DNA from 2 places in the uncultured Pseudoramibacter sp. genome. Region 1 is predicted to be linked to the other one. Evidence: predicted binding sites of a transcription regulator. Region 1 holds the regulator's gene; the other holds the start of a gene.

The links. The regulator Rex, encoded in region 1, represses fermentation and respiration genes when NADH is low (regulators of the CRP and FNR family bind a similar motif). The targets are predictions, from matches to a motif close to ATTGTTAANNNNTTAACAAT.
Region 2: the regulator Rex is predicted to act here: its motif matches at 1,534-1,553, upstream of QZX60_RS07955 (glycerol dehydrogenase).

What each region holds. Positions count from the first base shown of each region.
Region 1 covers NZ_CAIFFF010000002.1:46,710-62,625, reverse strand. Annotated here, with positions in the region: gene QZX60_RS01560 (recombinase family protein) at 1-437, shown strand, start outside; gene QZX60_RS01555 (hypothetical protein) at 685-960, shown strand; tRNA gene QZX60_RS01550 (tRNA-Leu) at 1,103-1,186, shown strand; gene QZX60_RS01545 (redox-sensing transcriptional repressor Rex) at 1,292-1,960, shown strand; gene QZX60_RS01540 (hypothetical protein) at 2,043-2,453, shown strand; gene QZX60_RS01535 (TIGR01212 family radical SAM protein) at 2,555-3,523, shown strand; gene QZX60_RS01530 (GTP pyrophosphokinase family protein) at 3,551-4,390, shown strand; gene QZX60_RS01525 (Uma2 family endonuclease) at 4,408-4,956, shown strand; gene QZX60_RS01520 (ATP-binding protein) at 4,994-5,719, opposite strand; gene QZX60_RS01515 (small multi-drug export protein) at 5,843-6,337, shown strand; gene QZX60_RS01510 (HAD family hydrolase) at 6,334-7,146, shown strand; gene QZX60_RS01505 (aminopeptidase P N-terminal domain-containing protein) at 7,163-8,365, shown strand; gene trxB (thioredoxin-disulfide reductase) at 8,385-9,305, shown strand; gene QZX60_RS01495 (flavodoxin) at 9,329-9,802, shown strand; gene QZX60_RS01490 (NifB/NifX family molybdenum-iron cluster-binding protein) at 9,836-10,180, shown strand; gene QZX60_RS01485 (EutP/PduV family microcompartment system protein) at 10,234-10,707, opposite strand; gene QZX60_RS01480 (BMC domain-containing protein) at 10,710-11,078, opposite strand; gene prmA (50S ribosomal protein L11 methyltransferase) at 11,246-12,193, shown strand; gene QZX60_RS01470 (16S rRNA (uracil(1498)-N(3))-methyltransferase) at 12,193-12,927, shown strand; gene mtaB (tRNA (N(6)-L-threonylcarbamoyladenosine(37)-C(2))-methylthiotransferase MtaB) at 12,936-14,252, shown strand; gene QZX60_RS01460 (histidine triad nucleotide-binding protein) at 14,269-14,613, shown strand; gene QZX60_RS01455 (MaoC family dehydratase N-terminal domain-containing protein) at 14,776-15,916, shown strand, end outside.
Region 2 covers NZ_CAIFFF010000015.1:3-15,918, forward strand. Annotated here, with positions in the region: gene QZX60_RS07945 (C-GCAxxG-C-C family protein) at 334-744, shown strand; gene QZX60_RS07950 (L-fuculose-phosphate aldolase) at 755-1,411, shown strand; gene QZX60_RS07955 (glycerol dehydrogenase) at 1,580-2,677, shown strand; gene QZX60_RS07960 (FHA domain-containing protein) at 2,907-3,953, shown strand; gene QZX60_RS07965 (dicarboxylate/amino acid:cation symporter) at 4,028-5,299, opposite strand; gene QZX60_RS07970 (hypothetical protein) at 5,480-5,938, shown strand; gene trxA (thioredoxin) at 6,008-6,322, opposite strand; gene QZX60_RS07980 (helix-turn-helix domain-containing protein) at 6,465-6,800, shown strand; gene QZX60_RS07985 (B12-binding domain-containing radical SAM protein) at 6,858-8,342, opposite strand; gene bzaD (B12 lower ligand biosynthesis radical SAM protein BzaD) at 8,378-9,736, opposite strand; gene QZX60_RS07995 (DUF2284 domain-containing protein) at 9,764-11,314, opposite strand; gene cobT (nicotinate-nucleotide--dimethylbenzimidazole phosphoribosyltransferase) at 11,319-12,392, opposite strand; gene bzaB (B12 lower ligand biosynthesis ThiC-like protein BzaB) at 12,417-13,703, opposite strand; gene thiC (phosphomethylpyrimidine synthase ThiC) at 13,703-15,019, opposite strand; cobalamin riboswitch at 15,135-15,337, opposite strand; gene QZX60_RS08015 (hypothetical protein) at 15,478-15,916, opposite strand, start outside.

The sequences.
Region 1 (15,916 bases):
GAAAAGAGCTTCATTCTATGTTAGAATATGTCAGAGAAGGAGACACTGTTATTGTAGAGTCTTATTCAAGACTTGCCAGATCAACAAAAGACTTATTAAATATTGTAGACACATTAGAGAATAAGGGTGTGAATTTCATAAGTTTAAAAGAGAATATCGACACAACAACGCCACAAGGTAAACTAATGTTTACTATATTTGCAGGTCTTGCACAGTTTGAAAGAGAGCAGACTCTCCAAAGACAAAAAGAAGGTATTGCAATAGCCAAAGAACAAGGAAAATATAAAGGACGTAAACCAATAGACATTAATAAAGAACTGTTCCAGACTGTATATAAACAATGGAAGGCAGGAGAAATAACAGGCGTAGAAGCTACAAAAAAGCTTAATATATCAAAGTCAACATTTTACAGACGGGTAAAAGAATACAAACAATAATATTTCCCTTTGGTATTTAATAATAGAGGTATTAATAAGCCTTCATAACAGAATACCAAACAGAATTTATTAACAAAACAATGCTTGTATTATCCTATTTAGATAGATTTATTAATTAACAGGAGGTGATATATGAATGATTTAATACAATAAAGTACCATTTTAGTGTTATTTTGTCTATAAAACTAAGTATTTAGATACTATTTAGTTATGGTTACTAGTGATTTATTTATGATAGGAGTAAAAAATGTTAAAAGTAAATAATAATCATGTTCTGGAAACTGAAAAAAGCAATATAAAAAATATCTTTTACACGCTAGATGTTTTGTACAATGACGGTGATCTGACGTGTTCCCAAAGAGAAATAATAGGAGAAACAATTTTAAAACGTTACTATAATACAGAGCTATTTAATTATGCTTTTGATATGTTCTTGAACTACTGTGTACCATTTCAAGACGTGGATTTATACCAAAAGAGCATTAATATAGATATTAAAAATAATGTTTTCTTAAATTTCTAATTGACGTCTTGACCATAATATAATAAGATAATTAAAGCTTGTTATTTTATGGTGATCTGACGTGTAGAATTAAAATATCTTATGCGTATATAGTAAATATTTGTTCATATCACAGATAATCATATAATATCTTGTGTTGCCTGCGGATGTGGCGGAATTGGCAGACGCGCCAGATTTAGGATCTGGTACCTCGTGTATGAAGGTTCGAATCCTTTCATCCGCACCATTTTGAATTGAACTGCTTAAGTCTCTCTAAGATGTCTTAAGTAGTTTTTTTATGCCTAATTGATTTATAAAGGTTCTTTTGTTATAATTATAACAATCAAATTAAATGATTGCATATTTAGAGATAAATGGAGCGCGTATGCGAAAAAATTCAAAAAAAGTATCGATGAGTGTCATCAGGAGATTGCCCAAATATTATCGATTTTTGACCGACTTGAATGAAAGGGGATTTCAGAAGATTTCATCGATGGAATTGTCGAAAATGATGGGCCTGACAGCCTCTCAGATTAGGCAAGATCTGAATTCTTTTGGTGCCTACGGGCAGCAAGGATACGGCTATCGAGTTCAGGAACTGAAGGATGTAATCCACGATTTATTGGGGCTAAATCGACCTTATCGCTGTGTTATTATTGGTGCGGGTAATCTTGGCCACGCAATTTCTCATTATGAAGGCTTTAGGAATGAAGGGATATGGATACGTGCCATGTTTGACATTGATTCTGAGAAGGTAGGTCAGACCCATGACGGCGTTCCGATTTTCCATATGGATTATCTTGATGAATACGTTAAGGAAAATATGATTAATATTGCGATATTATGTGTACCGAGAGCCATTGGACAAAGTGTGGCCAATCAAGTTGTGAGGACAGGCATAAAAGGCATTATGAATTTTGTTCCGATCGATTTGACACTGCCCGACGATGTCATGATTGAGGATGTCAATATTTCGGACAGTTTATATACATTAACATATATGCTGAGCCGTAAGCAATAAGGAAAAAGGCAAAAAAAAGCATTGAATAATATCGTTTTCACCGTTATAATAAAAATAACAACGTAGAAAGTAGGTGTCTTAAATGATTGAATTTGTATATGGAGCAAAGGGAAGCGGCAAGACGAAAAAAATGATCGACATGGCGAATGCAGAACTTGAAACTTCCAAAGGTCAAATTCTTTTTATAAATGACAGAGATAAATATCGCGTAACAGTTGATACGAAAATTCGTTTCATCAATAGTGACGACTTTGGCATTAAAGGAGAAGATGAATTGTTCGGTTTTATCTGTGGCGTTTTAGGCAGCAATTACGATGTTGATACAGTCTATATCGATAATTTATTAAGAATTCTGGATGCAGATGGACCGGAAGATGTTGAAGGTCTATTGAAACGTTTAGATGTTATTCAGAAAAAGCAGGATGTGAAATTCGTGCTGAGCCTGAGCTGTGACGAAAACGAAATTCCGGAATGCATAAAAAATTATAAATAAATTCGCTTTTTTGTCTATTAACGGGATTATTCAAGACGCCGATTGTGTGAATCTCATACATTCGGCGTTATCTGTTTGTGGAGATATTTAGAAAGATTTACATGAAGGATCCATATCAAACGAATTTGCCGTATTTAACCTATGCGTCATGGTTAAAAAAACGCTATGGGCAGAAGGTTTATAAAATACCTGTCAATACAGGGGGGACCTGCCCAAACCGAGACGGTACGTTATCTTATGGCGGATGTATCTTCTGCGGAGAAAAAGGGGCCGGGAATGAAACGCTTTCAGCATCGATCTCCATTCAAAATCAAATCAAAAGGAATGAAGCTTATATTAGCAAGCGATATCACGCCAATTTATTCATCCCGTTTCTGCAGGATTTTTCAAATACTTATGTCGATTTTGAAACATTCAAGTCTCATATTGAAGCTTGTTTGGGGGAACAAATTGCAGGCATCGCCATTTCAACCAGACCGGATTGTATCAGTGATCAGCAATTGGATTATTTAAACCGAATTAGCGAAGATAATCATATTGATATCTGTATCGAACTTGGGCTTCAAACAATCAATGCGAAAACACTGCGTATTCTCAATCGGCAGCATTCACTTTCCGATTATGTCGATGCGGCTTTAAGGATCAAGGCGCATCATTTACAACTTTGCACCCATATGATTTTGGATTTACCTTGGGACGACGAAGTGGATGCTGTCGAGGGAGCTGAATTGATTTCGGTATTAAGAACAGATTTCGTTAAGTGCCACGCGCTTTACGTGGAACGAGGAACGAAATTGGCTCAGATGTACCAAAAAAATCAAGTACAGCTATTAAGTGTTGACGATTATATCGATCGCGTCGTCCTATTTTTAACGCATTTAGCGCCGGATATTGCCCTGCAACGCGTTATTGGGCGCATCCCTGAGCAGGATTCAATCCAGACAAACTGGCATATCAGCTGGTGGAAAATCAGAGAAATGTTAATCGATCGAATGCGTGACCAGCATTTGACGCAAGGCTGCGTTTATCGAAAAAATCGACAGAAACTTATTGGAAAAATTGTTTTGTAAGTTATAATAGGAGAGAAGAGGAGAGAGATGAAAGCGAAGGATTGGCAACGCATATTAATTCCTTATCAGCAGGCAGTTGATGAATTGCTGCTTAAGTTCAATCATTTAAAGGATCAACGCGCACAACTGGGAGAAACTTCACCGATTGAATCTGTTACAGGGCGCGTTAAATCGCTGTCAAGTATTTTGGAAAAAATTAATAAATACCATTACCGAGTCGACGATGTAGAGGAAAAAATCCGCGATATTGCAGGCATTCGTATTATCTGTCAATTTGTTGAAGATATTTACGAAGTGGCAGATATGATTTATTCGCGCAATAATAAGGATTTAACGATCTATCAAGTGAAGAATTATCTTCAAGGAGAGGACCGTTCGGCCTTTCACAGCGGAGCAGGAAAGCCAAAGGAAAGCGGGTATCAAAGTTATCATATTATTGTAAAATATCCGGTTTTTAGCAGTGTAGGGTATCGAGAAATTTTTGTAGAAATTCAAATTCGAACTCTCGCCATGAATTTTTGGGCGGTTGTCGAGCATTCGCTCAATTACAAGTATAAAGCTAAACTACCGGAAGTGATTAAAAAACGCTTGACGAAAACAGCGAATACAGTCCAGTCGTTGGATACGGAAATGTCGACGATTCGAGATGAAATTTTGTCAGCCCAGAAATTGTTTAGAATGAAGTCGAGCACCGTGAACGATATTGTTGAAAATATTGAAACACTGCGCCGTCTTCAGAGGCCAGAGCTGGCTGATGAATACAATTCGGAATTCAACCGCATATCAGTTCAGGAAGATTTGATTCAGCTTATTTTATTAAAACGTGAAATTGAATCAGAAGTTGGGCACATTAAAGAGATGAAATAAAGGAGTAAAAGATAAAAATGGATAACAATCACGATTCTATTGCTGCAGACGCGGTTATGACAGAACAAAATGCGCAGGAGGAACCGATCTTTACCCCTCAGGGAGAAATTATTAATGGTGAAGAATACGCTAAAAATACGACAGACCCTTCCGCAAAGGCGATCATCAAATATTTGTCTTCAATTTTGAAGCAGTATCATCTCAGTCATCGCCCACTCGACCAGCTGTCGGATTCTTATGAGGTTTTGATGGTGGGGCAGATGCACAATACGCAGCTGCGCCCTTCACTTTCGGTCACTGTCAATGGCAGCTCATTCCCAGATTGGGTGATTGAAATTGTGACTCCAGAAGAAGAAGAAATGATCTATTTGATGAAAACGGGGATCTATGCTGAAGCAGGCGTAAAGGAATACTGGATCATTGATCCTCAAAAACAGGTAATCTTGGAATATAATTTTAAGAAAAACGCTTTTATTCCTAAGATTTACAATTCTCCTCAAAGAATTAAAGTTTCGATTTATCGGGACCTGTTTATTTCGTTTTCGAGTATTTTTAAGGCACAATAAGGGATATAGAAGAAGCATTCTACGCGCTAGAATGCTTCTATTTTTTTGAATTCTTTACCCATGGAATAAAAGGGTGCGGATTTTGAATGGCAGATAAAACTTTTTTATTTAAATCCGGAATCTCGGCACACATTTTGGCGATAAAGTTTTTGACATCTTCGCGCTTTGTAAATCCGTCTGCGGGACAGGTTGATCCAATGATTGGCAATGTTTGGCACTCTGAATCGTAGATAATATCTTTTTCATTGACAAAAATCAAAGGACGGATGAGGGTGATCTGTTTTCGGTCCAAAAAAGTGACGGGCTGACAAGTATTGATGCGGCCTTCGAAAAAAAGGCTTAGGAAAAAAGTTTCAACGGCGTCATCTGCATGATGCCCCAGCGCTAATTTATTACAGTTGAGCCTGCGGCACAGATTGTGCAATGCGCCGCGGCGCATTCTCGCGCATAAAGAGCATGGATTCGATTCATTGCGAATGTCAAAAACAACAGTTGCAATCGACGTCTTTAATATTGTATATGGGACATGAATGTCGTGGCAGTAGGTGATGAGCGGAGAAAAATCCATTCCCTCAAGACCAGCGTCAATGGTCACAGCCTCAAGATCAAATTGTACAGGTGCAAATTTTTGATATCGCGCTAGTGCTGCCAACAAAGCAATGCTGTCTTTTCCACCAGACAACCCTACCGCGATGCGGTCACCGTTTTCGATCATATGGAATTGTTGAATAGCACGGCGCATTGGTCCTAATATTTTTTTCATAGATTAACGATCCTTTAAATAGTAAACTATCAATTGTAATTTATCCTTTTTGGTGTAAAATATATGTCATAGCATTTGTCATTTTAACACGAATGAGGAAACAATACAAAAAGGAGCATTGATTTGGCACATTCAATTATACAATTTTTTTCGTTTCTTCCGAATTGGCTTGAAGTTTTTATTATTTCAATGGTTCCGATCGTTGAACTCAGAGGGGCGATTCCAGTGGGCGCATTGTTGATGCGCATGCCTTATCTGCAGACCTTTTTGCTTGCATGGGCAGGCTCGATCGTTCCAGCGCCGATTATTTTAAAATTTTTACCGGCGTTTTTAAAATGGATGAGAGGGAAAAAGGGCGCTTTGGGACGTTTCGCAGAATGGCTGCATACTCGTGGCATCAACAAATCGAAAAGCATTACCAAATATAAGTTCTGGGGGCTGATGATTTTCATTGCCATTCCTCTGCCAGGGACAGGGGTTTGGACGGGCTGTCTGGCTGCCTCGCTTATTGAAATGGATTTTAAGCAAGGTGTGTTGTCGGCCGTTTTAGGTTCTGCTATTGCTGGGATCATTGTCACATCACTTTGTGCCTTTGGCTTGATGGCAGTGGGTGCATGATGAACCCGGATATTCGCCTGCTTGCGTTGGATTTGGACAACACGCTTTTAAATTCTAAAAAGATCATTTCAGAAGAAAACAAGCGCATGCTCGTGCAGTGCGAAAGGGCAGGAATTCATGTCGTTACGGCGAGTGGACGGTTTTTTCATTCACAGATCGATTTTACCGATCAGCTGAATCCCGAAATTCAAAATAATTGGCACGTGTGCAACGGCGGTGCAGGCATCTATACAGGTCATTCGCTGCTCTGGCGTGAGAACTGCTTTGCAGCAGATGTGTTTCAAGTGTTGTTGAAACAAATACGAAGGACTTCATTATTTTATTTTGTCGACACTGTTTCAATGGTTTATTATGAAAACGCGTCGACGGAAACAGCAAGTCGCACGGCCAAACAGGTTCTAAAAAAGCCTTACGTTCAAAGGGCGGCACACATTGAAAATATTGATCACCCAGTGAGGATTATATTTTATTGCAGAAACGAAGAAGAAGTGACAGCCGCTCGTCTAATTCATACAAATGGTGCTGTTTCGTATGATGGCGGAGACAAAATTGTTGAAATTGCGCCAAAGTCGCTAAATAAAGCACAGGCATTGGCCAAGGTATGTGCGCATTATGATGTTTCGTTTAAACAGGTTGTGGCGATCGGCGATGACGAAAATGACCTGCAATTGCTCAAAACAGCAGGAATCGGCATCGCGATGCCAAACAGCAGCAATGTCTTAATAAAAAATGCCGATATCATCGGACCATGCGATTGTGATCATGATGGCGTGGCTGAAATAATTAAGCGTTATATATTACCAAGATGAGCAAAAGAGAGGCATAATGATGGTAAAGGAACTTTCACAAGAATTTTATCAGAACAAGCGGGAAGCGTTGTACGATTTACTGCCAGACCAGAGCGCTGCCATTATTGGCGCGGGCTGCGAAGTCAGCAAATCGTTGGATGAAAATTATCCATTTTACGTGAATAACAATTATTTATATTTAACAGGTTTAACCGAGCCAGAAGGCATATTGGTCTTGGCAAAGATGCACGGACAGAATTCGACAACTTTGTTTATCCGTAAGCCAGATCCCTTTAAAGAAAAGTGGTTTGGCCGTCATATTTCAATTGATGCAGCGCATCAGAAATCAGGGATCGATGATATTCGTTATCTCGATGAATTTGAATCTTTCTGTTCAGATTTAAAAGGACTCGACTATTACGAAGATGATACTGTTCCAGATCATCAGAAAAGAGAGTTTGGCCTTGAACACAAACATTCACTTTTACCACTCCTTTCAAAGATGAGATTAGTCAAATCCGAAGAAGAGCTTGCACTAATGCGCCATGCCATCCATCTGACACATCTAGGCATTAATCAGATCTTGGCAAATTTAAAACCCGGTGATTTTGAATACCAAGCTCAAGATATTTTCGAATATACGATTTTAAGCCATGGGGCAGAAGAAACAGCTTTTGACACCATTGCGGTTTCAGGTGAAGATGCGCCGATTCTTCACTACATGACGAACCGAAAGAGAATGGCTGATCATACCATGATTCTCTTTGATCTCGGTGCGCGTTATCGCGGATATTGTTCCGATATTAGCCGGACGTTTCCGGTAAACGGACACTATACAAGAGATCAACGAGCATTGTACGAAGCAGTGCTCCAGGCCCAACGCGATATCATTCCCTATTATCAAGTGGGAACGAATATGCGGGATGTTCAGGAAAAATCCAGAGAGCTGCTGAATCAATACGGCCTTGCAACGGGTCTGTTTGATCCTGAAAAAACCATCGATGATTATTATTATCATGGTATCGGTCATTCGCTGGGGTTGGATACTCACGATCTTTGCGAAGACAGAAGAGTGACGTTAAAACCGGGAATGGTCATTACCTGTGAACCGGGCCTGTATATGGCAGACCGTGGGATGGGCGTCCGTATTGAAGATGATATTTTGATTACAGAGGCCGGGCCTGTGGTTTTATCGGCAGAAATACCGAAGTCTGTAGATATCATTGAAAGCATGATGTAAATATAAAGAGGGACGAACGATGTACGATTTAATTATTATTGGATCAGGACCTGCTGGCATGACAGCAGGAATATACGCGCAGCGTGCAGGACTTGATGCGCTTGTAATAGAACGAAATTTTATGAGCGGCGGTCAAATTGTCGATACCTACGAAGTGGATAACTATCCTGGATTTCCGAGTATTAATGGATTTGACTTGGCTCAGAAAATGAGAGAGCATGCGGATCAGTTGAGCGTACAGTTTAAAATGGGTGATGTCCAAAAAGTAGAAGACCTTGGAGAAGAAAAAAAGGTCATTACTGCTGAAGAAACCTTGACAGCCAAAACCGTTTTGTTCGCGACCGGTGCGAAGCATAGTCTATTAAATATTCCGGGAGAAGCAGAATACGCGGGTAAGGGCGTTTCGTACTGCGCGACCTGTGATGGTGCATTTTATAAAGATAAAGATGTCGCAGTTGTAGGCGGCGGAAACGTCGCGGTCGAAGATGCGATCTTTTTAGCAAGAGCATGCCGAAAGGTTTATCTTGTGCATCGCAGAGATCAGCTTCGCGCGCAAAAGGCTTTACAGAATAAACTTTTTGAATCGGATCGCATTGAACTAGTTAGGAATCATCTTCCTGTCGAAATCGTCGGAGAAGACGGCATGGTGAATGGCCTTCGGACAAAAGATAAAAATACAAATGAAGAGCAACTCTTAGACGTGTCTGGCGTATTCATCGCAGTTGGGATTGTCCCAAATTCAGATGGCCTCGACCAAGTTTGTAAATGTGATGAAAAGGGCTATATTATTGCCGGAGAAGACGGCAGAACCTCTGCACCTGGTATTTTTGCAGCTGGAGATGTGAGACAGAAGGAAGTTCGTCAGGTAGCAACTGCTGTGGGTGACGGCGCCAATGCTGTCGCCTCTGTTGAAAGATATTTAAATACAAAAGAGTGGTAAAATTAAATTAGGAGGATCAATTTATGAAAACATTAGTCGCATATTTTAGCGCAACAGGTACAACTAAACGAATTGCAGAAATGGTTGCGAAGGCATCAAAATCGGAACTTTTTGAAATAAAACCAGAGACGCCGTACACGCCAGAAGATTTAAATTGGCAGGATGACAAGAGCCGTTCATCCGTAGAAATGAAGGATCAGCCAGATTTTAGACCGCCGATGGCAGAAACGACGCCAGATATCAGCGAATACGATCGAATTTATGTGGGCTTTCCAATTTGGTGGTATAAAGCACCGACGATTGTCAATACATTTTTTGAAGGTGCAGGATGGAAAGGAAAACAAGTTGCCCTTTTTGCAACGTCAGGGTCCAGTGGTATAGATGGTGCTTGGGAATCACTCAAAGCGTCAGCACCGGGAGCTGTCCTAGTTGCGGCAAAGCGGTTTTCATCGACAGCTTTCCAGGATGAAGTGGATACCTGGGTTAAAACGATGTAATTAGCTTTTTTAGCGATTTGAGCAGGCGTTAATATGAAAATTGCAGTATCTTACGATCATGGCACAGTCTTTAATCATTTTGGAAGAACGAAACAATTTAAAGTGTACGATACGGAAGGTGAATCGGTAAAAACAACGTGGGTTGTCGATGCACCAGAGCAAAATAAATTTATGCTGGTCGGATTTTTAAAGGGAATCGGCGCTGATGTGCTGATTTGCGGAAAAATAGGAAAAGAAGCCAGGCAGATGCTGAGTGACAGAAATATTCAGATTATTGCAGGCGCATCAGGGAATGCAGATACCGCGATTGATCTTTTTCTTCACGATCAGTTAAAAGATGATGCCTCAGCAGTGTGTTCAGGTGATAAAAGTAAATAATATTAATAAAAGCCGCAATTCTTTTGAATGCGGCTTTATCAATTTGAATATATTTAAGAAAAATCATGTCCGTCGCGATTGACGTATTTGTGGATTTCTTCAGATAAAACGTCCAAACCTTCACCTGTGTAGGACGATATTTCGAAAATCTTGTTGTCGGGAATACCCGCGTATTGGAGATAGTGGCGGCTTCTTTTACGATTGCCGTCTTCGCGGTCAATTTTTGTGACGACACCAATTGCAGGCAAATTGAACATGGTGATAAAATTCGGGCGAATTGAATTCTGCGTATCAATACATGAACTGACCATAATGATGAGTGAAGCGTCCAAAGATACGGAAACAGCCTGATGGGCGAAAATCGACATTTCAATGAATTCTCCGGGCGTATCAATAAAGTTGTCGGTATACGTCACTTGCTGTGTTTTCGCGTATTTCAGCTCTTTATTCTGCAAAGCTTGCATTAAAGTTGTTTTTCCGCTTCTGATTCGACCCATTAAAGCGACGCGGTTTTTATTGCTGGCCATTTTTACGAATGTGTAATATGATCTGGTGCATCAAAACCAAGCGTATTGCGCAGGAAATTGATGATTTCCCGTACTGCAGAGTTGACATCGCTGATTTTTCCTGTAATGACCAAAGAGCCGCTGAAACGGTCGAGGAAACCAATTTGAACGTCAGCAGCCTTCGTACCGACATCGGCAGAAATAATGGCTGCTTCGCTTGGTGTAATAGTCAGAATGCCGATTGCGTCGTCGCGGTCAGATTCCAATCCCAATTTGACGTAAACATCGTGCTTGGGATTTGCGATTACGTGGGCCAGAGTCACTTGTTTACCAGGGACATATTCCTGAATCGAACGGGAAATCCCTTCTCTATCTTTATCTAAACTAGGCATAATTTTCTCCTTTAAGTTTTATATATTGTTTATTTTACCACATTTTAATAAAGAAAAGGATGAAATAACGGATATTTGCCGGGAAAGGACAAAATACTGATGTTCCAAGTGACAAGTTTTTTTATTCTGGTATAATATAGCAAAGATTGAAAGGGAGTATACGCCATATGGATTGGAAAGCTATAGAAATAACTATCAAACGTGAAGCGGAAGATGCTGTGACCAATATATTATATGAAGCCGGTTTAAAAGGAACAGCGATTGAGTCTGTTGAGAATTTGATAGCCGTTCAAGATGATCCGACAATTAATTATTTTGACCAGAAAATTTTAGATTTTGATCCCAATATCTCAAAGATTACGGGATATTTGCCGGACGATGATGATTTTAATCAAAAATTGGATCAAATTGAGCATGATATTGCTCAAATTCGTCAATTTGGTCTTGATCCAGGAGATTATCAGATTAACGTATCATCAGTAAAGGAAGAAGATTGGGCAACGGCTTGGCAGGCCTTTTATAAACCGACAAAAATCGGTGATCGCGTTGTCATTGTCCCAATCTGGGAAAATTATGAGCCATCTGGCAAAGAAGTCGTTGTGAAAATGGATCCTGGAATGGCATTTGGAACAGGTACTCACGAAACCACACAACTATGTACACGTGCATTAGATAAATACGTGAAGGAATCTGATTGTGTTTATGATGTTGGATGCGGTTCTGGGATTTTGTCGATCATTGCAGCCAAATTAGGAGCGGCGAAGGTTATTGGTGTGGACGTCGATCCTGTTGCGGTTGATGCCGCTGTAGCAGATGTAAAGTTAAATGAGCTCCAAGATAAAGTAGAGATCAAAGAAGGAGACTTACTCGATGTCATTCCAAAGGATCAGCAGGCCGATCTTATCGTTTCGAATATTTTGGCGGAAGTCATTATTCGTTTGATTGACTCAATTCGAATGTACTTGAAGGAAGATGGTCTATTTATTTCTTCTGGTATTATCGAAAAATACGTAGATGATGTAAAAAATAGTCTGGTTGCACATGGTTTTGAAATACTGGAGGTCGACAATCAAGGCGAATGGTATGCTGTGATTGCGAAGAAACAGGAGGAATAATGCATCATTTTTTCGTATCATCAGATCAGATTCATCGTGACAAAATAGAAATAATGGGGGAGGATTTTCATCACATTATTGATGTCCTCCGCATTCAAAATCAGGAAAAATTCGTGATCTGTGACGGAAATGGCACAGATTATCTCTGTGAGATTTTCGAACAAACGCCTTCTGAAAAAAGATTGACTGCGCAAATTTTGGATGTTTACCCTTCAAAGGCCGAGCTGCCATATCGATTGGTTTTATATCAGGGCTTGGCAAAGGGGAAAAAAATGGATGAGATTATTCAAAAGGGTACAGAATTGGGTGTAAGTGATTTCATTCCGTTTGAATCCCAATTTTGCGTTGTTCATTTAAAAGAAGCCAAAGCGATTAAGAAAAAGGTCGCACGTTGGCAAAAAATCGCAAAATCGGCAGCACAGCAGTCAAAACGCGGTTGTATTCCCCGAGTCCATTTACCGATTTTTCTTTCAAAGCTTGACAACTTTCAAGGGAAAAGTCTCGTTGCCTATGAAAATGAGAAAAAATACTCTTTAAAAGAAGTTATTCAGCAATGGGAGCGTCCGGTTGATCAGATCAACATATTAATTGGGCCAGAAGGCGGCTTTGCTGAAGAAGAAGTCTGTGCTTTGGAAAAAGCTGGTGTTGAGAGTGTCTCTTTGGGAAAGAGAATATTAAGAACTGAAACAGCGGGAATGGCACTATGTGCCCAACTTAATTATGCACTAGAATAAAGGACAATATGGAAAATAAAGGAAGAGTTGCTTTTTATAATCTCGGGTGCAAAGTTAATGATTTTGATACGGAATCGATGGGAGTTCTTTTTCTAAAATCAGGTTATCAGATCGTTGATTTTGACAGTACGGCAGATGTTTACGTTGTGAATACCTGTACGGTAACCCATCTGGGAGATCGGAAGAGCCGGCAGATTCTTAGAAGAGCGAGACGGAAAAATCCTGATGCAGTAATTGTTGCTGCTGGCTGTTATGCTCAGGTTGCGCCAGATGAAGTGGCGGCAATTGATGAGGTGGATATTATTTTAGGCACCACGCACCGCCATAAAATAGTTGAAGAGGTCGAGAACTTTTTAAAAGATCATCAACGTGAAATTTTTGTTGAAAATGTATGGGACAGTAAAACCTTTGAGGATATGCCTATTGCAGAGCAGCGGCACCATACGCGGGCATTTATAAAAGTACAGGATGGCTGCAACCAGTTCTGCTCTTACTGTATTATCCCATATGCAAGGGGAAGGGTACGAAGTCGTTCAATAGCCTCGGTCTGCCAGGAAGTAGAAAAATTGGTGGCGGACGGCTATCAAGAATTTGTTTTTTCGGGCATTCACATCGCCTCATACGGTAAAGAGTTTGATGGCTCAGTCAATTTGCTTACGCTGCTTCAATTTGTCGCGAAAATTCCAGGTGTTAAGAGAATTCGATTAGGTTCAATTGAGCCGTTGCTGATGACAGAGGAATTTGTGCAAAAATTATCGAAAATTCCTCAAATTTGCCCGCAATTTCATTTATCGTTGCAAAGCGGATGCGATACGACGTTAAAACGTATGAATCGAAAATATACAACGGCGCAGTTTATTCAAATCGTTCAATACATTCGTCAATATTTCACACTTCCAGCGCTCACAACGGATATTATCGTCGGTTTTCCTGGAGAGACAGAAGACGAATTTGAACAAACAATCCAATTTGTACAAACGATCAATTTTTATAAGATTCACGTCTTTAAATATTCGCGTCGCAAGGGAACGCCCGCTTACGATTTTCCAGATCAGATTGATCCGTCCATTCAACACCAGAGAAGCCAAAGGCTGATAGCCTTGTCAAAAAAACAGGAAGAGGCTTTTTTGCGCGAAAACGATCAGCGGGTCCAGCCGGTATTATTTGAACAGATTCATGAAGGCGGAACAATGACAGGGCATACACCGAACTATATTCCGGTAGAAATGAAGGCCGTCCCAGATAGTTTGGGTAAAATTAAAGAAATCGTGCTACACTATAAACAAGGCAGTGCCAATATGGTAGGTACTGAAATCAATAATTAAAAAAGGGGGGACGAAAGTGGCAGAAGATTGTCTTTTTTGCAAAATTATCGATGGAGAAGTGCCATCTGATAAGGTATATGAGGACGATGATATATTAGTTTTCAAGGATATTGATCCTCAGGCACCGGTTCATCTTGTCATTATTCCGAAGCAGCATTACGATTCGATTTTGGCTGTTCCAGCCGGAGACCCGATTATGGGGAAAATCCAAACGGTAATCAGCCGCTTAGCAATCAAGATGGGCGTCGCAGAAGACGGTTTCCGTGTGGTCAACAATTGTGGTCCAGCAGGCGGACAGACGGTTCCGCATCTGCATTTCCATTTCTTGGCTGGACGAGATATGAAATGGCCTCCAGGCTGATTGGACGTTTTTTTTATTTTTTATCATAGTTTCATTAGAAAAAAAAGATTTCGATTCATCTGCGCAGCAGTGCATTTTAGCTGTTGCGCTTTTTTATTTTTTATAACAGTTTGTATACAAAGCGTAAGAGCGCGCATAAAAGTAATCTAATGGGGAAGATAGATGAATGATCGTGAATGGCTGTCAAGAATAGACACATATATTGAAACAGAAAACAAAAAATCAGGAAGGATTTTACCGGTTTATCGTATTTATTGTCAGGATCATCATAATCGTTCCGGTGGTGGACTTTACAATGAAACGGTAACAATTGATACGATTGGGCGATTTGCAAGGGCCTTGGGCGATTCCAATCCGCTTTACTCCGATCCGATTTACGCTAAAAAAACACGTTGGGGCGGAATCATTGCGCCCCCATTAATTGAGAGTTGCATTGCCTCGACTTTTGTAAAGGGAAAATTTCCATCTGTGCCGGGAATAAAAGTATATGACGCTGGAACAAAGTGGGAAAGATTGATGACAATTCGTCCCAATGATACGTTTCGAGCAGAAAACAAGTATCTTGGGGTAGAGGAACTTCCAAAAAATAAAAACGGAGATAGAATACTGCTGCGGCAACATGCGATTACGCTGATCAATGAAAGAAATGAACGAGCAGCTGTTTTAACTGCGCGAACGATCATTAAATGTCCATCTTTAGAAACTCTGAGACAATCGAAAAGCCAAACGATACAAAAACCAGCGGAATCGCGGCCTCGTTATTCAAAAGCAACATTAGAAAAGCTATACACCAATTTAGACAATCAATTTGACGGCCGATTCAGACGGGGAAATGCATCGCGTTATTGGGAAGAGGTCGAGATCGGAGATTCTCTGCCTGAGGAATGGGTGGGTCCGTACGATGAATCGGATGGCCGATCACTCATGGCAGCAATTGGTGCCGCGAACGCCTTTGCGACGAAATGGGGATCACTGAGAAAATGGCGCGCGCATGGCCTCATCGATCCCGAAACAGGCGCGTATAGAGATCCCATTGACCGCCACGCCAGCGACATCATTGCACAAAAGCAAGGTTCCAAACGCGCAATCGCGTATGGGATACACAGCCAGGTGCTGATCGCGAAAGCTGTAAGCGATTGGATGGGAGATGACGGAATCCTTAGGGTTTTAGACTGCCAATGCCGTAAAGTCTTATATTATGGGGATCTTTCGATTCAAAGTGGTGTTGTGACTAAAAAATACAAGGAAGGAAAAGAATATCTTGTAAAAATACAAATGCAGGCGGCTCGTCAGGATGGCGAGG
Region 2 (15,916 bases), on a different contig from region 1:
AAATCAGCATCTAATTATTTTTATTTTACGCTTGACTTTTGTTAGCAGGTTTTATTGCCGCGATAATTGCAGTGAAAAATGTGTTTTAGGAAATAATCGGTCGAAAAAATCAATTTATCGGTCGAGAAATTCGTATAGGAGAGGAGATGAGAAGAGAGAAGAGGATAGAAGATGAGAAGAGAGAAGATACGGTCATGCCGCTTCGCGGCATTTCAGGCGCTGACGCGCCGCACCTCAATTTGCAATTCTAAAGGAGTCATCTCACGATACCCGTCCGCTGTGCTATAATAAACCTATCACTAACGATTATACGCAAAGGGAAGGAGCAATCATATGCAAACAGTATTAGAACGCGCAAAGGCACTTAGGGCCGACCCGAACGTGCATTACAACTGCGCTCAGGCGGTGCTGATCCCGTTCGCCGAACGGGCAGGACTTTCGGCCGAACAGGCTTACGCCCTTGCCGCCCATTTCGGCAGCGGGATGCGCTCAGGGCTGACCTGCGGCGCCGTGACCGGCGGACTGATGGCTTTGGGTATCAGCGGCGCGGGGGAAGCCGACGACGCCCACGCCTTTCTGCGCCGGATGAAGGCCGGACACGACGGTGTCATCGACTGCGCGCATTTGTTAGCCGCCAACGCCAAGACCGGTACGCCGAAAAAGGTGCACTGCGACGGGATGGTGTTCGAGGCGGTCGAGGCCGTGGCCGAGATTCTGAAAGCCCGCGGGCTGATGGAGGAATGAAAGGAAACCTATGCTGCTTGAACAAGAACGCATCGATGTTGTCAATTACTGCAAAAAGCTTATCACCGCGGGGCTGACCACCGGCACCGGCGGCAACATCAGCATCCTGAACCGCGAAAAGGGGCTCTACGCGATGAGCCCGTCGGGGATGGATTATTTTGAAACCCAGCCGGAGGATGTGGTCGTCATGGATTTGGACGGCAACGTCGTCGACGGCAAGCGCAAGCCCTCGAGCGAACACGCGCTGCACCGGATCTTTTACACGGACCGCGACGATTTGGACGCGATCGTCCACACCCACTCCACCTACTGCACGGTCATCGCCACGCTGAGAGAACCCCTGCCGGCATCCAATTACCTGATCGCCTTTGCCGGGCCGGAAATCCGCTGCGGCGAATACGCGTCTTACGGCACGCCGGAGCTCGCCAAAGCGACCTTTGAAGCGATGAAGGACCGCCAGGCCGCGCTGATGGCCAACCACGGCATGGTCGCCGGGGCCAAGACCATCGCCGGCGCCTTCAACATTGCCGACCAAATTGAGCAGTGCGCCAAGGTTTACGTACTGGCCCGCGCGATCGGCAAGCCGGTGATTCTCGATGAAGACGAAATGGAACGGATGATGGTCCGCTTCCGCGACGATTACGGCCAGAAAAACATGAAAAAATAAAGCGCATCGCTAATTTATCTCCCGGAGGTGGTGATCCGGGAGATTTTTTTACGAAAAATTAACGCGGAATTGCATCGTTTTCAGGAAAAATAAAGATAAATCTAAACATTCCCACGTATAATTTTGTTAATCATTCGGCAATCCATTTGCCAAGAAGGGGTATAGCAAATGAATAAGATTTTTATTTCACCGTCGAAGTACGTCCAGGGTCCTGGCGCAATGAACGATTTGGGGGATTACGCGAAGAAGCTGGGCGATAAGGCACTGATTTTGATTTCCGAGGGCGGCGTCAAACGCCAGGGCGCTCAGATTGAAGCCAGCTTTAAGGCGGCTGGCGCCGCATTGGTGTTCGAACATTTCAACGGCGAATGCTGCCGGAGCGAAATCGAACGGCTGGTTAAAATCGTCAAAGACGAATCCGCGGATGTGGTGATCGGCGTCGGCGGCGGGAAGATTTTCGACACCGCGAAGGCGGTCGCCTACGAAGCCGGGACGCCGGTGATCATCGCGCCGACGATCGCGTCCACCGATGCGCCGTGCTCGGCCCTGTCTGTCATCTACACCGAAGACGGCGTGTTCGAAAGCTATCTGTTCCTGCCAGCCAATCCCAATGTGGTATTGATGGACACGGACATCATCGCGAAGAGTCCGCTGCGCTTCACCATTTCCGGAATGGGCGACGCGATGGCGACGTATTTTGAAGCTCGAGCCTGCTACCAGTCCGGCGCCATCACCTGCGCGTCCGGCAAGGTCAGCGAAGCGGCCCTCGGCATCGCCCACCTGTGTTACGACACGCTGAGAGCGGAAGGACTCAAGGCGAAGATCGCCCTGTCCGGCGGTGCCTGCACGGAAGCGGTCGAAAAGGTGATCGAAGCGAACACGCTGCTGTCCGGCATCGGATTTGAATCCGGCGGTCTGGCCGGCGCTCACGCCATTCACAACGGGTTGACGGTATTGCCGGAATGCCACGCGATGCAGCACGGTGAAAAGGTCAACTTCGGCACCCTGACTCAGCTGGTACTCGAAAATATCCCAGAAGACGATTTGGCGGACATCTTAGGATGGATGGTCGACATCGGGTTGCCGGTCACCCTCGGCGAGCTGGGTATCACGGATTTGAGCCGTGAACATCTGATGCCAGTGGCGGAAGCGGCCTGCGCCGAAGACGATACCCTGCACAATCTGCCGGTTGAAGTCACACCGGAAAAGGCACTCAACGCCATTCTCGCGGCCGACCAATTCGGCAGAGCGATGCTGGAAGACTAAGACCACAAAAATTAACGAGCGGTTTCGGCCGCTCTTTTTTTGTAAAAAATTGTCGAGAAAAGTCGAGAGAATTGCGCGGGAAGGGGCCATCCCGGCGTCTAAATATGATATAATACAAATAATGAAATCAGTTCACATTTGACTTCAATTGCGGCTGTGCACCGACAGCCGTCCGCTTCAGCCCCACGCCACGTTCAGTGAGCGCATTCAGCCTTTAGGGAGAACAACGATGAACAACCAAAAGCTATGGACCAAGCGCACGATTTTTTACTTATCCTGTCTCGCCGTGCTGCTCGTTATTTTTCTTTTCCTGCCCTGGTTTACGATTCAGGTGCCGGTGCTGGGCATTTCCTTCAGCCATTCGGCTGCGGTCTGGCCCTTTAAGATTTCAGATATGTCGAGCAGCATCAATCAGATGATGCAGAGCGTGGCGTCGAGTTCGGACAGCGACCTCACCGAAGTGCTGCAGGTTTTTCAGGTTTACACCTGGACATGGTACGCGATGCTCGCGATGATCCTCGTCGCGGTGATTCTCCGCTTTGCGGCGGACAATGAGGATCGGTTTGTGACCTGGTCGATCGTGGCGCTGGCCGTCTGCGCTGTCAGCGCGCTGATTCTGATCGTGCTCCGCGCGGCGCTGCTCGCGGCCGTTCACTCGGCGATTCAGCAGGAGCTTAACAGCACGTCCAGCTACACCTACGGGTTAAGTTCGAGCTACGGTTCCACAGTCGACAGCCTATTGAAAAGCATGTTTAAAATCGGCCCAGGGGCCTGGCTGATGCTTGTCGGCTCGGTGGGGGTCATCATCTTCACGATTGCCGCGCGGGCGTCGGCAAAGCCCGGCACCACCCTTTGGGCATTGGTGAAGGGCGAAGGGGCGCCGGTCCAGCGCGTCCGCCCAATGCCGCATCAGCAGCCGGCGGGCGGAACACGTCCGGCCAGTCAGTCCGGCCGGCCGACGGCTTACGTCCCCGGTCTCATGCTCATCGGCCCAAACCGCCTCTGGATCGTCCGTTTCCCACACACGGTGGGCAGCGATCCCACCTGCGACACCGTGATCAATGATCCCGGTGTCGCGCCGAGGCAATGCGCGTTTAAAACCGCCGGCGCCCGAATCGTCATCGAGGCCTTCGAAGGCAGCACACAGCTGGACGGTGAAACCCTGCCTCTCAACCGCAGTTTTCAGCTCTTTGACGATGACACCATCACCATAGGCAGCACGGTTTATCAGGTCAAGATTTTCAACGCCGCCAACATGGCGTCCCGACAGTCTTAGTTCTTTAGCGGAAAAAGCCGATAAACAAAATAATCCTCAGAGTCATTTGGGCTCTGAGGATTATTTTTGTTGTGTTATTCAGCTGTGACAGAATCGGCCGAATCCGTGGATTCTGCAGGAATTCTCGGATCGTTGTGACGGTCTTTGTTGTCGATGTAATCGACGATGGCTGCGACCGCCTGGTCGCCAGTGATGTTGCAGGCTGTGCCGAAGCTGTCCTGAGACAGGTGCAGGGCGATGATGAGTTCGCACATCGACGCGTTAAACCCGAGCATCGATTTGATGATACCGAGGGCCGCCATGACGCCGCCGCCAGGCACGCCAGGTGCGGCGACCATCGTAATCCCGAGCATGAAGATGAACGGTACGTACAGGTTCAAAGTCGGGTGAAGGCCGCAGGCCATCATGATGCCCATGGACCCCAGCGTCAGACAGATCGTGTCGCCGGCCAAGTGAATCGTGGCGCAGAGCGGCACAACGAAATTGCGGACGTCTGGGGCGATGCCGTTGTTTTCAGCGGACTGAAGGGACACCGGAATCGTCGCGGCCGAAGACTGGGTCCCCAGCGCGGTGAAATAAGCGGGCAGGATGTTTTTGAGATCCTTCCAGCGGTTTTCCTTGCGCCAGCCGCTGGCCACCGTGAACTGGAACAAAATGTAGACCCACTGGAGACAGAGGATGCAGAGGTACAATTTCGCGAAAATCGTAATCGTCGGGATCAATTCGCCGGACGCCGCGATTTTGGCGAAGGTGCCTGCGATGTAGAACGGAATCAGCGGGATGATGACCTTTTCCAGCACGAGGACGATGATCTGCTTGAGATCCTGCATCGCGTTCATGAGCGTCGGCGTCTTGAGATTCGCCATGGACAAACCGAGGACAAAGGCCAGGACTAAGGAAGTCATGATCGGGAAGACCGGCTTCATCGTGATGGTGAAGATCGGCTCGAAACTCTTGCCTTCAATCGCTTTGCTGCCGATGGCGTGCATCAGGCGGGGCAGCAGGGTGCTGCCGAGGAAATACGCGGCAAAGCCGGCGATGATGGTCGACCCGTAGGCCAGCGCCAGGGTGATGCCGAAGAGCTTGTTCGCCTTTTTGCCGAGTTCGGCCAGGCCGACGGCGACAAAGGCCAGAATAAGCAGCGGAATGGTGAAGTTTAAGAATTCACCGAACAGCGAAACGAAGGTTGCGATCGCGCGGATTAATCCGACGTATCCCGGCGTGTGGGCGATGTGAAACCAGCTGCCGAAACTGCCGATGATCATACCGGCGCCAATACCGATGAGCAGTTTGGGGAGCAGCGAAAGCTTGTGCTTCGGCTGCTTTGATTTTGGAGAAGTGGCCAATGAAGGGGCTCCTTTCTTAAGGTAATATTAATATTCGATTAGATTATATCATAAAATTATTCAAAGTCAGCCAGAATCGGTAAGAAATGCGCAAAGTCATGTATTTTTTTAAGAGCATTAACCCGTCGGTGTTATAATAAAAGAAAAGATGAATGAAAATAGGACAAGAGGGAGGAACCTATGGAAAACGCGCCCATACGTTGGTTTGAATATCGGCTGAGCGACGCCTGGGGCTTGCCGATTTCCGGCGTCGAAATTGTCGAAGATGACGAAGGCTGCCGTGTCGGCTACGGCAAGCCAGAAGGTGGCCGGCCGAAGGATTACAGGTACATCGCTCTCGACGAGGGTACGATGGCTCAGATTAAGGGAATCGTCAGCAACCCCGATTTGTACGGCTACGAAGACCTTTACGACGAGTCCTGCACGATGATTCTCGACGGCTATACCCAGGAGATGGCCTTCTACGACGGGACCGTCAGAAATAAAATCGGCACGACCAATTTGGGCTGCTACAAGCGGGACTATATGACCAACCCCCACGCCAGCGCGATCATGAGCACCCTTGACAAACTCGCGCAGGTGCTCGCGCCTTTGGGAGTGCCCGGCGCCTATTTCGATCTGGAAGAAGACGTGGATTAGAAAAAAAGCCTCGGACTGATGATTCATCAGTATCCGAGGCCATTTATTTTTGGGGATTAGCAGGTCATCTTATAAATTTTTGATTTTTTCTTCCAGAACAGACTGCGGGACGGCGCCGACTTGGCGGTCAACCACTTCGCCGTTCTTGAAGAAGACAATGTTCGGAATACTCATCACACCATATTTCGCAGCGAGCGACTGGGCTTCATCGGTGTTGAGCTTTCCGATTTTGACCTTGTCCGCGTAAGTGTCGGCGAGCTTTTCGACCACTGGGCTCATCATTTTGCAGGGGCCGCACCAATCGGCGTAGAAATCGACGACGACTGGGACGTCGCTCTGGAGCACTTCTTGTTCAAAGTTAGATTCTGTAAATTGCGTAGTCATAATTTAAACCTCCTTTAGGTTGCGCTTTTCTTTTGATAAGTCTATTATACGTAGTATAAAAAAATGATCAAGTACGCAGTTTTTATTGAGGTGCTCAGAAAAAACTGAGCGTTAAGCAAAAGTAAAGAAAGTGAGGAACGATGTGAGTAAAAAAGCGATGATCTGCGAGACGGTCGGCGGCGAGGGCTGCGGCGTTCGCAAGGTGCTCAGTATTATTGGCGGAAAATGGAAAATATTGATCCTCTGTGCGATGCATGGTCACGCAGCGATGCGCTACGGAGAACTGCGGCGAACGATCGTCGGCATCACCAACACGATGCTGGCGCAGTCGCTGCGCGAAATGGAGGCCGACGGCTTAATCGAGCGGGAGCAGTATAACGAAATGCCGGTGCGGGTGGAATATATCCTGACCGATAAGGCCGTGTCGCTGATTCCGATCCTTTTGGAACTCAAAGACTGGGGCGAAGAACATTTGTAAAAAACCGCAGAGCTGTGCATAGTAACAACTCTGCGGTTTTTGCGTAAAGGTTTTGGATTAGCCGGTGATGGCGCGGTCGACGCCGGCCTTGGCTTCGGCCACCAGTGCGTCAAAATCGTGAAGCTTGTCCGGCTGATCCAAAATGGCCTTGAACCAGCCGACGAGGACGGTGTTCACCCGGTCGAAGGCGGCGCGGGCTTCGGGTTCGCCGTCAGCAGCCGCCTGCCAGGTGCCGGCGGACCAGTCGAAGATGTGGTTGGTCAGCTGGCGCATAAACCGGGCGAAGGCCGCGATATCCGGGTTCAGGTAATCGGTTGTCGCCTCGTAGACGGAATGATCCGAAATGTGCAGCCGCCCCTCGCGCTGAAGCTGCTTGTAGCTTTCGCTGCCGGCGAGGATGATCTGGTGATGGTAGAGGACGTTGACGGAAATTTCCAGCCGTTTCAACAGATCGTTGCGCATCAGAAAATCGAAATTGGTGCGCAGGTCGTCGAAGGAGGAATCGGGCTCGAACATGATGAAGCCGACGTTGGGCTCGATGCCGTTCGCCCGTAGGATGCGCAGCGCCTCTTCGTTCTGGGCGACGGTCGTGTGCTTGTCGAGGCGGTCGAGGACTTCCTGTCTGCCGCTTTCGAGGCCGACGAGGATATCGGTCATGCCGGCGTCGACCAAAGCCGCCGTGGTGGCTTCGTCGATGTCGTTGGCCCGAGCTTCAATGCCGAAGGTAATCGGCCGAGTTTTGAGCAGTTCAGCGAGTTTTAACACCCGGTCGCGCCCGGCTTTGCCGGGGCCGAAGAAATTGGGGTCGTCGAAGTAAAAATACCGGTGGTCGGTCTGAGCGATGACTTGGTCGATTTCGGCGAGGATGTTTTCCGGGGTGCGGGTGCGCCATCGCGGGCAGCCGGTGTTGTCGCCGAAAAACGGGTTGATGTAACAGAAGGTGCAGGTATTGTAGCAGCCGCGGCTGCCGAGGATGTTGACCTCGCCGCCCGGGTAAGACGTTGCCTTGCGGATCGGGAAGGGCAGCGTGTCGAGGTCCTTTACCAGGGTGCCAAAGGAAGCTTTGACGCCGTCTTCGCTCCGAAAGGCCAAGCCCTTGACGTCCTGCCAGTGATCGAGATGATCGGCCAAATCGACAACCGTCTGTTCGTTTTCACCGAGCATTGCCGAATCGATGGCGGGGCAGCGATCGAGCACTTCTTCGTAAGCAAAAGTCGGGTAATAGCCGTAGACGGAGAGGTGTTTGATGCCGTATTGTTTTTTCAGCCGGGTCAGGAAGGTGTACAGCATGTGGTTGTCCTCCCAGTTGTAGACGAGATGAACGGCCAGGAGATCAGGCCCGAAAGCGGCGACTTCCTTTTCGATGGCGTCGTAGGACAAATGTTTCATGTACCCTTCGATGAGGTCGACGCAGTGGCCGGCCTTGAGCAGATTGGCGGCGAGGTAGCCGGAGGTCAAGCAGGAGGCCAGTGTCGTGTTGGCGATGTCGTTCTGGCGGTCTTCCGCGGGCTTTCTGGGGTGTTCGAGCAATAAGATTTTCATTGATTTTTTCCTTGGATTTTCCTTGATCTTTTGATTTATTTCATCGGTTTCGGCAGGTCGAAGCCGTTCCACATCGCGATATTGCGCGTCTGGTGGTACACCTCCAGCTCGTAGCGAGAGGTGCGCATGGCCGGCGGATCGTGGTAGACCGGGTAGAGCAGGTCGGTGTCCGGGGTGATGACGCCGTCCTCGAGGGAAAGGCGTTCGATTTTCGTCCCGGGCATGATCCGAATCAGGTTGAGCACGATGGTGCCGAGGCTCTTCGTTCCAGCGTGGATGCCGTAAATGGCGTCGATGAGTTTTTTCGCTTCTTCGACGGTTTCCCGGGTTTCACCAGGGACGTTGACGAGAAAGTGGTAGACAGCGATGACGCCGGTATCCGCTAAGACCCGGGCCGCCTCGAGAATCTGGTCGACGGTGAGGTGCTTGTCCAGCATGTCCAGATGCTTTTGGCACAGGCCGTCAGGCGAGAGAGAAAAAGACTCACAGCCCGATTCGGCGTAGAGCTTTGCGTTTTCACGGGTGAGGGTATCCTCGCGGAAAAAGCCGCTCCAATGGATGTTAAGCCCCCGGCGCAGGAGTTCTTCGCAAATCGTGTCGAGGTGATTCGGCGGCACGTTGACGATGGAATCCGTTAAATGGATGCGGGTGACGCCGTATTTTTCTTTCAGATACGCAATTTCGTCGACGACGGCGAGAGGATCCCGCAGCCGCATGCACCGGCCGGAGATTTTCGGGTATTCGCAGTAGCCGCAATGGAAACAGCAGCCCCGCTTGGTTTCAACGCCGATGCTCTCCACGTATTTGTTCACCTTGAGATAATCCACTGGCGAGAGTAAATCCCGATCGATTGTGCGGTAGTCGGCCATATCGAAGCTGCCGTCCGGCGGGTTGAAATGCAGGCCTTCGCCGTCCCGACGGATGACGCCCGGCAAATCGGGCAGGGCCTCACCTGAAGTCAGCGCGTCGACGAGGGGCACGGCGTTCTTTTCCGCCTCGCCCACAACACCACAGGTGATTTCCGGAAAATCGCGCATCAGCCGTTCCGGGAACAGCGTGAAGGCGGTGCCGCCGGCCATCAGCGGCGTGTCTGGCGCAAATTGGTGAATGAAACGGACGGTCATCGTAAAGGGGACGATCAGCGACGTGGTGCGGTTGCCCAGCGGGTCGAGGTTGCGCAGCGAAATGCCGATGACGTCCGGCTCGGTTTCCGCGATTTTGGTTTTCAGCTCCGCGTAGGGGTTGGCGGCCATGTTCATGTCGAAAATCGTCACGTCGTAGCGGCCGCTGCGCTTTAAGATCGTGCCGAGGGTGACGATGCCGATGGGGTAAACCCGTTCGATGTCAAGGCCCTCCATGGAAATGGCCTGAACCAGTAAAATTTTAGATTTCATAAACGCTCTTTTCTAGGGGTGCATGAATTAATCGAGCAGCAGCAGACCGTAGTATTTGACGGTCTCGCCACGGCGCCGCAGCGGGTGCAGGGCTTCGCCGACTTGATTGACCGTTGCGTAGACGTCGATGCCGCACCCTTCCATCGACGGCCGGTGGTGGGCCGGATTGGCGCAGGGCGTTTCGGGGTCGCAGGTCTTGCAGATGCTGCAAGGCCCGGCCCAGAATACAAAAGCCTTGTAAAAGCCCGATTTAAAGGCTTCCGCCTCTGCCGCGAGACAGCGTCTCTGGAAATCGCCGGTTGGCGGCTCTGAGCACAGTAAAAGCCCGCGGTGGTAATCGCCCACCATCGCCTGAGTTTCGTCGTAGCTCATATCCCGATTGGAAATACAGGTCTTTTCGTAAGCGGAGCGGCAGCCGTACTCACATTTGTTCCGGGCAAAAGGCGAAAAGACGACGTCGTCAGCCTTAAAGGGAATGGCGTCGGCAAAACCGAGAGTCTTGATTTTGGGAATCAGCTGGGCAGCCGGGTCGAGGGCCAAATCCTTGAGCCGTTCCGTCTTTTGACAGGCGAAGAGGACGCCGGTATCCGTCGACAGGGGCACAAAGGCGGTCGTGGCGCAGCCGGCAGCCTTCAGCGTGTCGGCTGTCCATTTCGCCGAGTAAGCCCGCCCGTTGTAGGTGTTGACCATCATGTTGATGTCGGACAGGCGCGACTTGACCGGGTCGTGTTCGGTGAAGAAGTCGTGCACGAGCAGGATGCCGTTCGGCGCCAAGTGCGCCGCCGCTTCCTCGAGGACCGCGGTGGATTCGGCTTCAGCCGTGGCGTGGACGATGTTGGACAGAATGATCAGGTCGTACTGCCGGTTCACCTGCCACGGGCGCTCTAAAATGTTCTGGGCGACCGTTTCGGCGCGGCCCGCGACCTCAGCCGGCCACTTGTCGGCGAAGGCCCGGGTGATGGGTGTCATCTGCCGAATGTCCATTAAATCCGCCGTCGCGCTGGGGCAGGCGTTTAACACCGACAGCGCGAATTTGCCACTGCCGCAGCCCACGTCGAGCACCGCCGCGTTTTCGGGCAGCGCACGGGTAAACATCGGCAGCATTTCGGCGATCTTGCCGTCGATGACCGCGTCCATCGCCTTGAGGTATTCGACGCGTCTCGCGTGCATGGCTTCCTCGGAGACGTCGTCTGATGGGAACAGTGTGCGGGTGCCGGCGACGAGGACGTCGGGCAGGGTGTCCCATTCGGCGCGGAGATCCCGGCGCCAGCGGATGTTCGCGCGCTGATCGTGGGGCGCGCCGTCGACGAGGTGGTCGGCGGTGAGTCCGGTGAGGTACCAATTGCCTTCGTACACGTCGACGAGACCCATTTCCTTGAGCAGGCGCAGGAACCGTTCGGTCGGGCCAGGCTGCCAGCCGAGCTTTGCGGCGGCGTCTTCGGCGCTCAGCTCGCTATTTTCCCGTAAGACATCAAACAGCCCTGAGTCCAGGGCTGTGAATAGGGCACTTGCGTACCAGTATGAGGTGGCCAGATCTTCGAGATACTGAGCACCACTTTTGTGGGGATCGTATTTCATGGCGTTAGTTTTTGTTGGTGACGGCCGCTTCTTCGAAGGTCAGAATGTCGTTCATCGTCCGGGCCGCGCATTCGACGATGTGCATCGCGACGGCGGCGCCGGTGCCTTCGCCGAGGCGCATGTCCAGATCCAGGATCGGCTTTTGGCCGAGGGTCTGCCACATCAGCGTGTGGCCCGGCTCCTGAGACTTGTGGGCAGCGATCATGTAGTCGGCCGCAGTCGGGCACAGGGTCTTGGCGATGAGGGCGCCGGCCGTTGAGATGAAGCCGTCGATTAAAATCGGCGTGCGGTGGTAGGCGGCGCCGAGGATCGTACCGGCGATGCCGCCGATGTCGAAGCCGCCGACCTTGGCCAGCACGTCGAGGCCGTCGGTCGGGTCCGGCTGATTCAGGGCGATCGCGTCCTTGATCACCTGAATTTTGTTCGCCAGTCCTTTGTCGTCGAGGCCTGTCCCCCGACCAGTGGCGTCTTCTACTGAGTGGTGGCCGATGACAGCGAGAATCGCGGCGGACGGCGTCGTGTTGCCGATGCCGAGGTCGCCGGTGCCGAGAAGCTGGATGCCGTCCTTTTCGATGGCGTCGGAGGCGACGTCGATGCCCGCTTCGAGGGAGGCGACCGCCTGCGCCTTCGTCATGGCCGGCCCCTTGCGCATGTTCTGTGAGCCGTAGGCGACCTTTTTATCGACAAGGACGCCCTTTTCGATCAGCTCCGGAAAATCACCCTTGACGCCGCAGTCCACCAGGCGCACCTGAGCGCTGGCCGCCTTCGATAGCACGTTGATCGACGCGCCGCCGTAAGCGATGTTGCGCAGCATTTCCTGCGTGACTTCCTGAGGAAAGGCCGAGACACCTTCTTCCGCGACCCCTTCGTCGGCGCCGCAGGTGATGATCATTTTGCGGGTCACGTCGGGGTGAACGGTCCGCTGCATGCCCGCCAGGCGGACGCCTAAGCGGGACAGGCGGCCAAGAGACCAGGGCGGCACCGCGAGGGCTTCCACGCGGGCTTTCGCCTTTTCTTCCCAGGCTTTGTCAGCCGGTTCAATGCCGTTTAAAACAGTGTCAAGGGTGAGGTTTGCCATGTTGTACTCCTTAAAGGTTTAAAATCAGTCGCCGAAGAAATACTGGTAGGCGTAGTCCGCCGGGCAGAGACCTTCGCTGCAGGCTGCGCAGTGGTCGTGGGCCGGTTCGGTGCTCATTCGTTCTTTTACCAGGTCCGGGAAGAGGGCGTTGTCGATTTGCGCCTGTGGATCGTCGGCGACGCGGGCCTTCGCCATGTTCAGTGAGCGCTTGTAGCTCTTGCTGTCGCGGCGGAGCATGTTGACGCAGTCCGCAGCGAGACGGGCGGTGCGCACGCCAGTGACGACGTCTTCTTCGGTCGGCAGGCCGAGGTGTTCAGCCGGTGTCAAGTTGCAGAGGAAGTCCGCGCCGTACATGCCGGCGAAGGTGCCGCCGATGGCGCCGGTGATGTTGTCGTAGCCTGGGGCGACGTCGGTGGCGAGGAAGCCTAAAATGTAATACGGCACGCCGTGGCAGAGCTGTTTCTGCAGCTGCATTGTGGTCGCGATGTGGTTCAGCGGCACGTGGCCCGGCCCTTCGATCATGACCTGAACACCTGCTTCAATGGCGCGTTTGGCCAGATCTCCTGCGACCATCAGGCCGGCGACCTGCGGCGCGTCGAGGGAATCCCAGTTACAGCCCGGGCGGATGGCATCGCCGATGGAGAGCACGGTGTCCGTCGATTTGAGGATTTCCAGAATTTTATCGAATTCCGTGTACAGCGGGTTGTCCTTCTGGTTGTAGTGCATCCAGGCGGTCAAGAAGGAGCCGCCGCGGGAGACGACGTTGGTAAGGCGGCCGCTCTTTTTCAAGGTGTCGAGCACCCAGAAATTGTACGCGGAGTGGATGGCCATGAAGTCCATGCCGTCTTGGCATTGTTTTTCGATGGTGTCGAGCATTTCCTTAGCAGTCATGCCGACGATGGAGCCGTGTTTTTCGATGGAATCCGCAGCGGCCTGATAGATCGGCACGCAGCCGGCCGCGATGTTGGAAGAGGCGATGGACTGGGCGCGCATGCCGTCGATGTCGTCGCCGGTGGACAGATCCATGAAGGCGTCCGCGCCGGCTTCTTCGATTAATTGGAGCTTGCGTTTTTCCATCTCCTTGTCGTTGCGGTCAGAAGAGGTCCCCATCAAGGAGTTGACCTTGACGTCCAGACCGGCGCCGATGCCGCAGATGTTGCTGCGGTCGCGGTGGATGTTCTTCGGGATGACGATGTGGCTGACCGCGACTTGGTCGCGGATATATTCCGGGCTGACCCCTTCCTTTTTCGCCACAATTTCCATTTCTTCTGTAATATGACCCTTACGGGCTTCGAGCATTTGCGTAGTCATTATTTGATCACCTCTTCTGTTCTAGTCGGCGCTTCCTGGCCGTTCAATACCTTTTCGACGATGCGGGCGGCGCAGAATTTGCCGCACATCGTGCATTCGCTGGAGAAATCGTCGGAGCGTTCGCGCCACATTCTTTCCGCGGTTTCCGGATCGATGGCCAGTTTGAACTGTGCTGGGAAGTTCATCTTGACCCGGGCCTCGGACATTTCCTTATCCCATTCGACGGCGGAAGGCAGGCCCTTGGCGACGTCGGCGGCGTGGCCGGCGATGCGGGAGGCGATGACGCCCTGATACACGTCGTCTTTAGACGGCATGCCGATGTGTTCAGCCGGGGTGACGTAGCAGAGGAAGTCCGCGCCGTAGTACGCGGCGACTGCGCCGCCGATGGCTGAGGTGATGTGATCCATGCCGGCGCCGGTGTCGGTCGGGAGCATCCCGAAAATGAAATAAGGTGCGCCGTGGCAGAGTTTCTTTTCCAGCTGGACGGTGGTTTGAATTTCGTCGAGAGCGACGTGACCCGGTCCTTTGACCATGACCTGCACGCCGGCTTCTCTGGCGCGGCGAGCGAGGGTGCCGATTAAGACCAGTTCTTCAACCTGTGGCGCGTCGAGGGAATCGTCGACACAGCCTGGGCGCATGCCGTCGGCGAAGCTCAAAACCGTGTCGTATTTGTGACAGATGTCGATGACTCGGTCAAACTGGGTGTACATCGGGTTTTCCTTTTTATGGTAGAGCATCCAGCCGATCAAATGGCTGCCGCCGTAAGAAACGAGCGGATCGATGCGGTGTTCTTCTTTGGCGTGGCGGATGACTTCGAGCGTGGTGGCCGGGTGCATCGCGAGGAACGAGACGCCCTGAGCCGCCTGGTGTTCGATCATGTCGAAGATGTCGTCTTCGGTCATGTCCATGGCCGTGCCGTGTTCAGCGGCGGCCTTCGCCAGCGTTTCGTACATCGGCAGGGTGCCGACCGGGCGGTCAGCGGTAGACAGCACCTTTTCGCGCATTTCTTCAATGGGGCCGCGGACCGATAAGTCCATAATGGTGTCGGTGCCGGCTTTAACGGCGGCGGCAATCTTTTCCATTTCGCCGTCGATGGTGTCTTTTTCTTCGTACATGCCGACCGAGGCGGAAACCTTGGTCTTCAGGCCCTTGCCGACGGCAACGGGGCGGATGTTGTCCCGTGAACTGTCGAGGACGACGATATTGCCGTCGACGATGCCCTGACGGATGAATTCCGCGTCGACATCTTCTCGTTCTGCACAAATGCGCATCGCGTCTGTGATCTGGCCGGCGCGAGCCGCTTCGAGTATGGTCATCATAATTCTCCTTTTCTCTCAAAATGCTGATCTTCATTACGTTCGGCTTTTGGGCAATAAAAAAATCCACAGCCGAAATACAGGAATAAATCGGCCGCGGACTTTACCGTCATCCATCAGCGGGTGTATTTCGGGCAGGTCTCCTGACTTGCCGCGCGCTCGAAAGCGGGTCCCGCGCCTTCCCATCGTCGATATGTTGGCGACAGTGACATGTTGCGGTGTTCGCGGCTTACAGTGATGGGTTCGTTCAGGATTTGCACCTGATTCCCTATTCTCCCTTGGCATATCGTCAAGGGCACCTGAAATTGTCATTTATTAAACTGTTTTTATTATAAAACAATTACAAAGCAAAAGAAATATAAATTTTAGACAATAAAAGAACATTCATTGCTTGATTTTACAAAAAAACACAGCCCGGCGTGAGTGCCAGACTGTGTGTAGAAAGGAGAAAATCTCGATTATTTGGAGATGCTGTCTGTTTCAATGACGAAGTTGACCGAGCCGCCCATGCCGGAAGCGATGCCGGAGAAGTTGTTGTAATCGGCTGAGGCTTTCTTGATGGTGTTGAGCTTGTTGGCCAAATCCTTGAAGTTGTTGTTGTAGACGCTGGCGATCTTGTCGATGCCGACGGTCTTGAATTGATTCATGCCGTAATACAAGGTGTTGAGGCCGCTTGTCAGCGAAACCGTGCCGGCGTAGAGCTGGTTGGAACCGCTGGCGAGCTGTGACGCACCCGAGTTCAACGTGTTGTTGTTGGCCTTGAGGGTGTTGAGCCCGTCGCTGAGCTGTTTGGAACCCCTAGCAAGATTTTCGCTACCTTCTGTTAGCTTACCGCTATTAGCATTGAGTTGTTCTAAACCTTTATTGATTGTATTTGTAGCTATAGCGACTGAAACT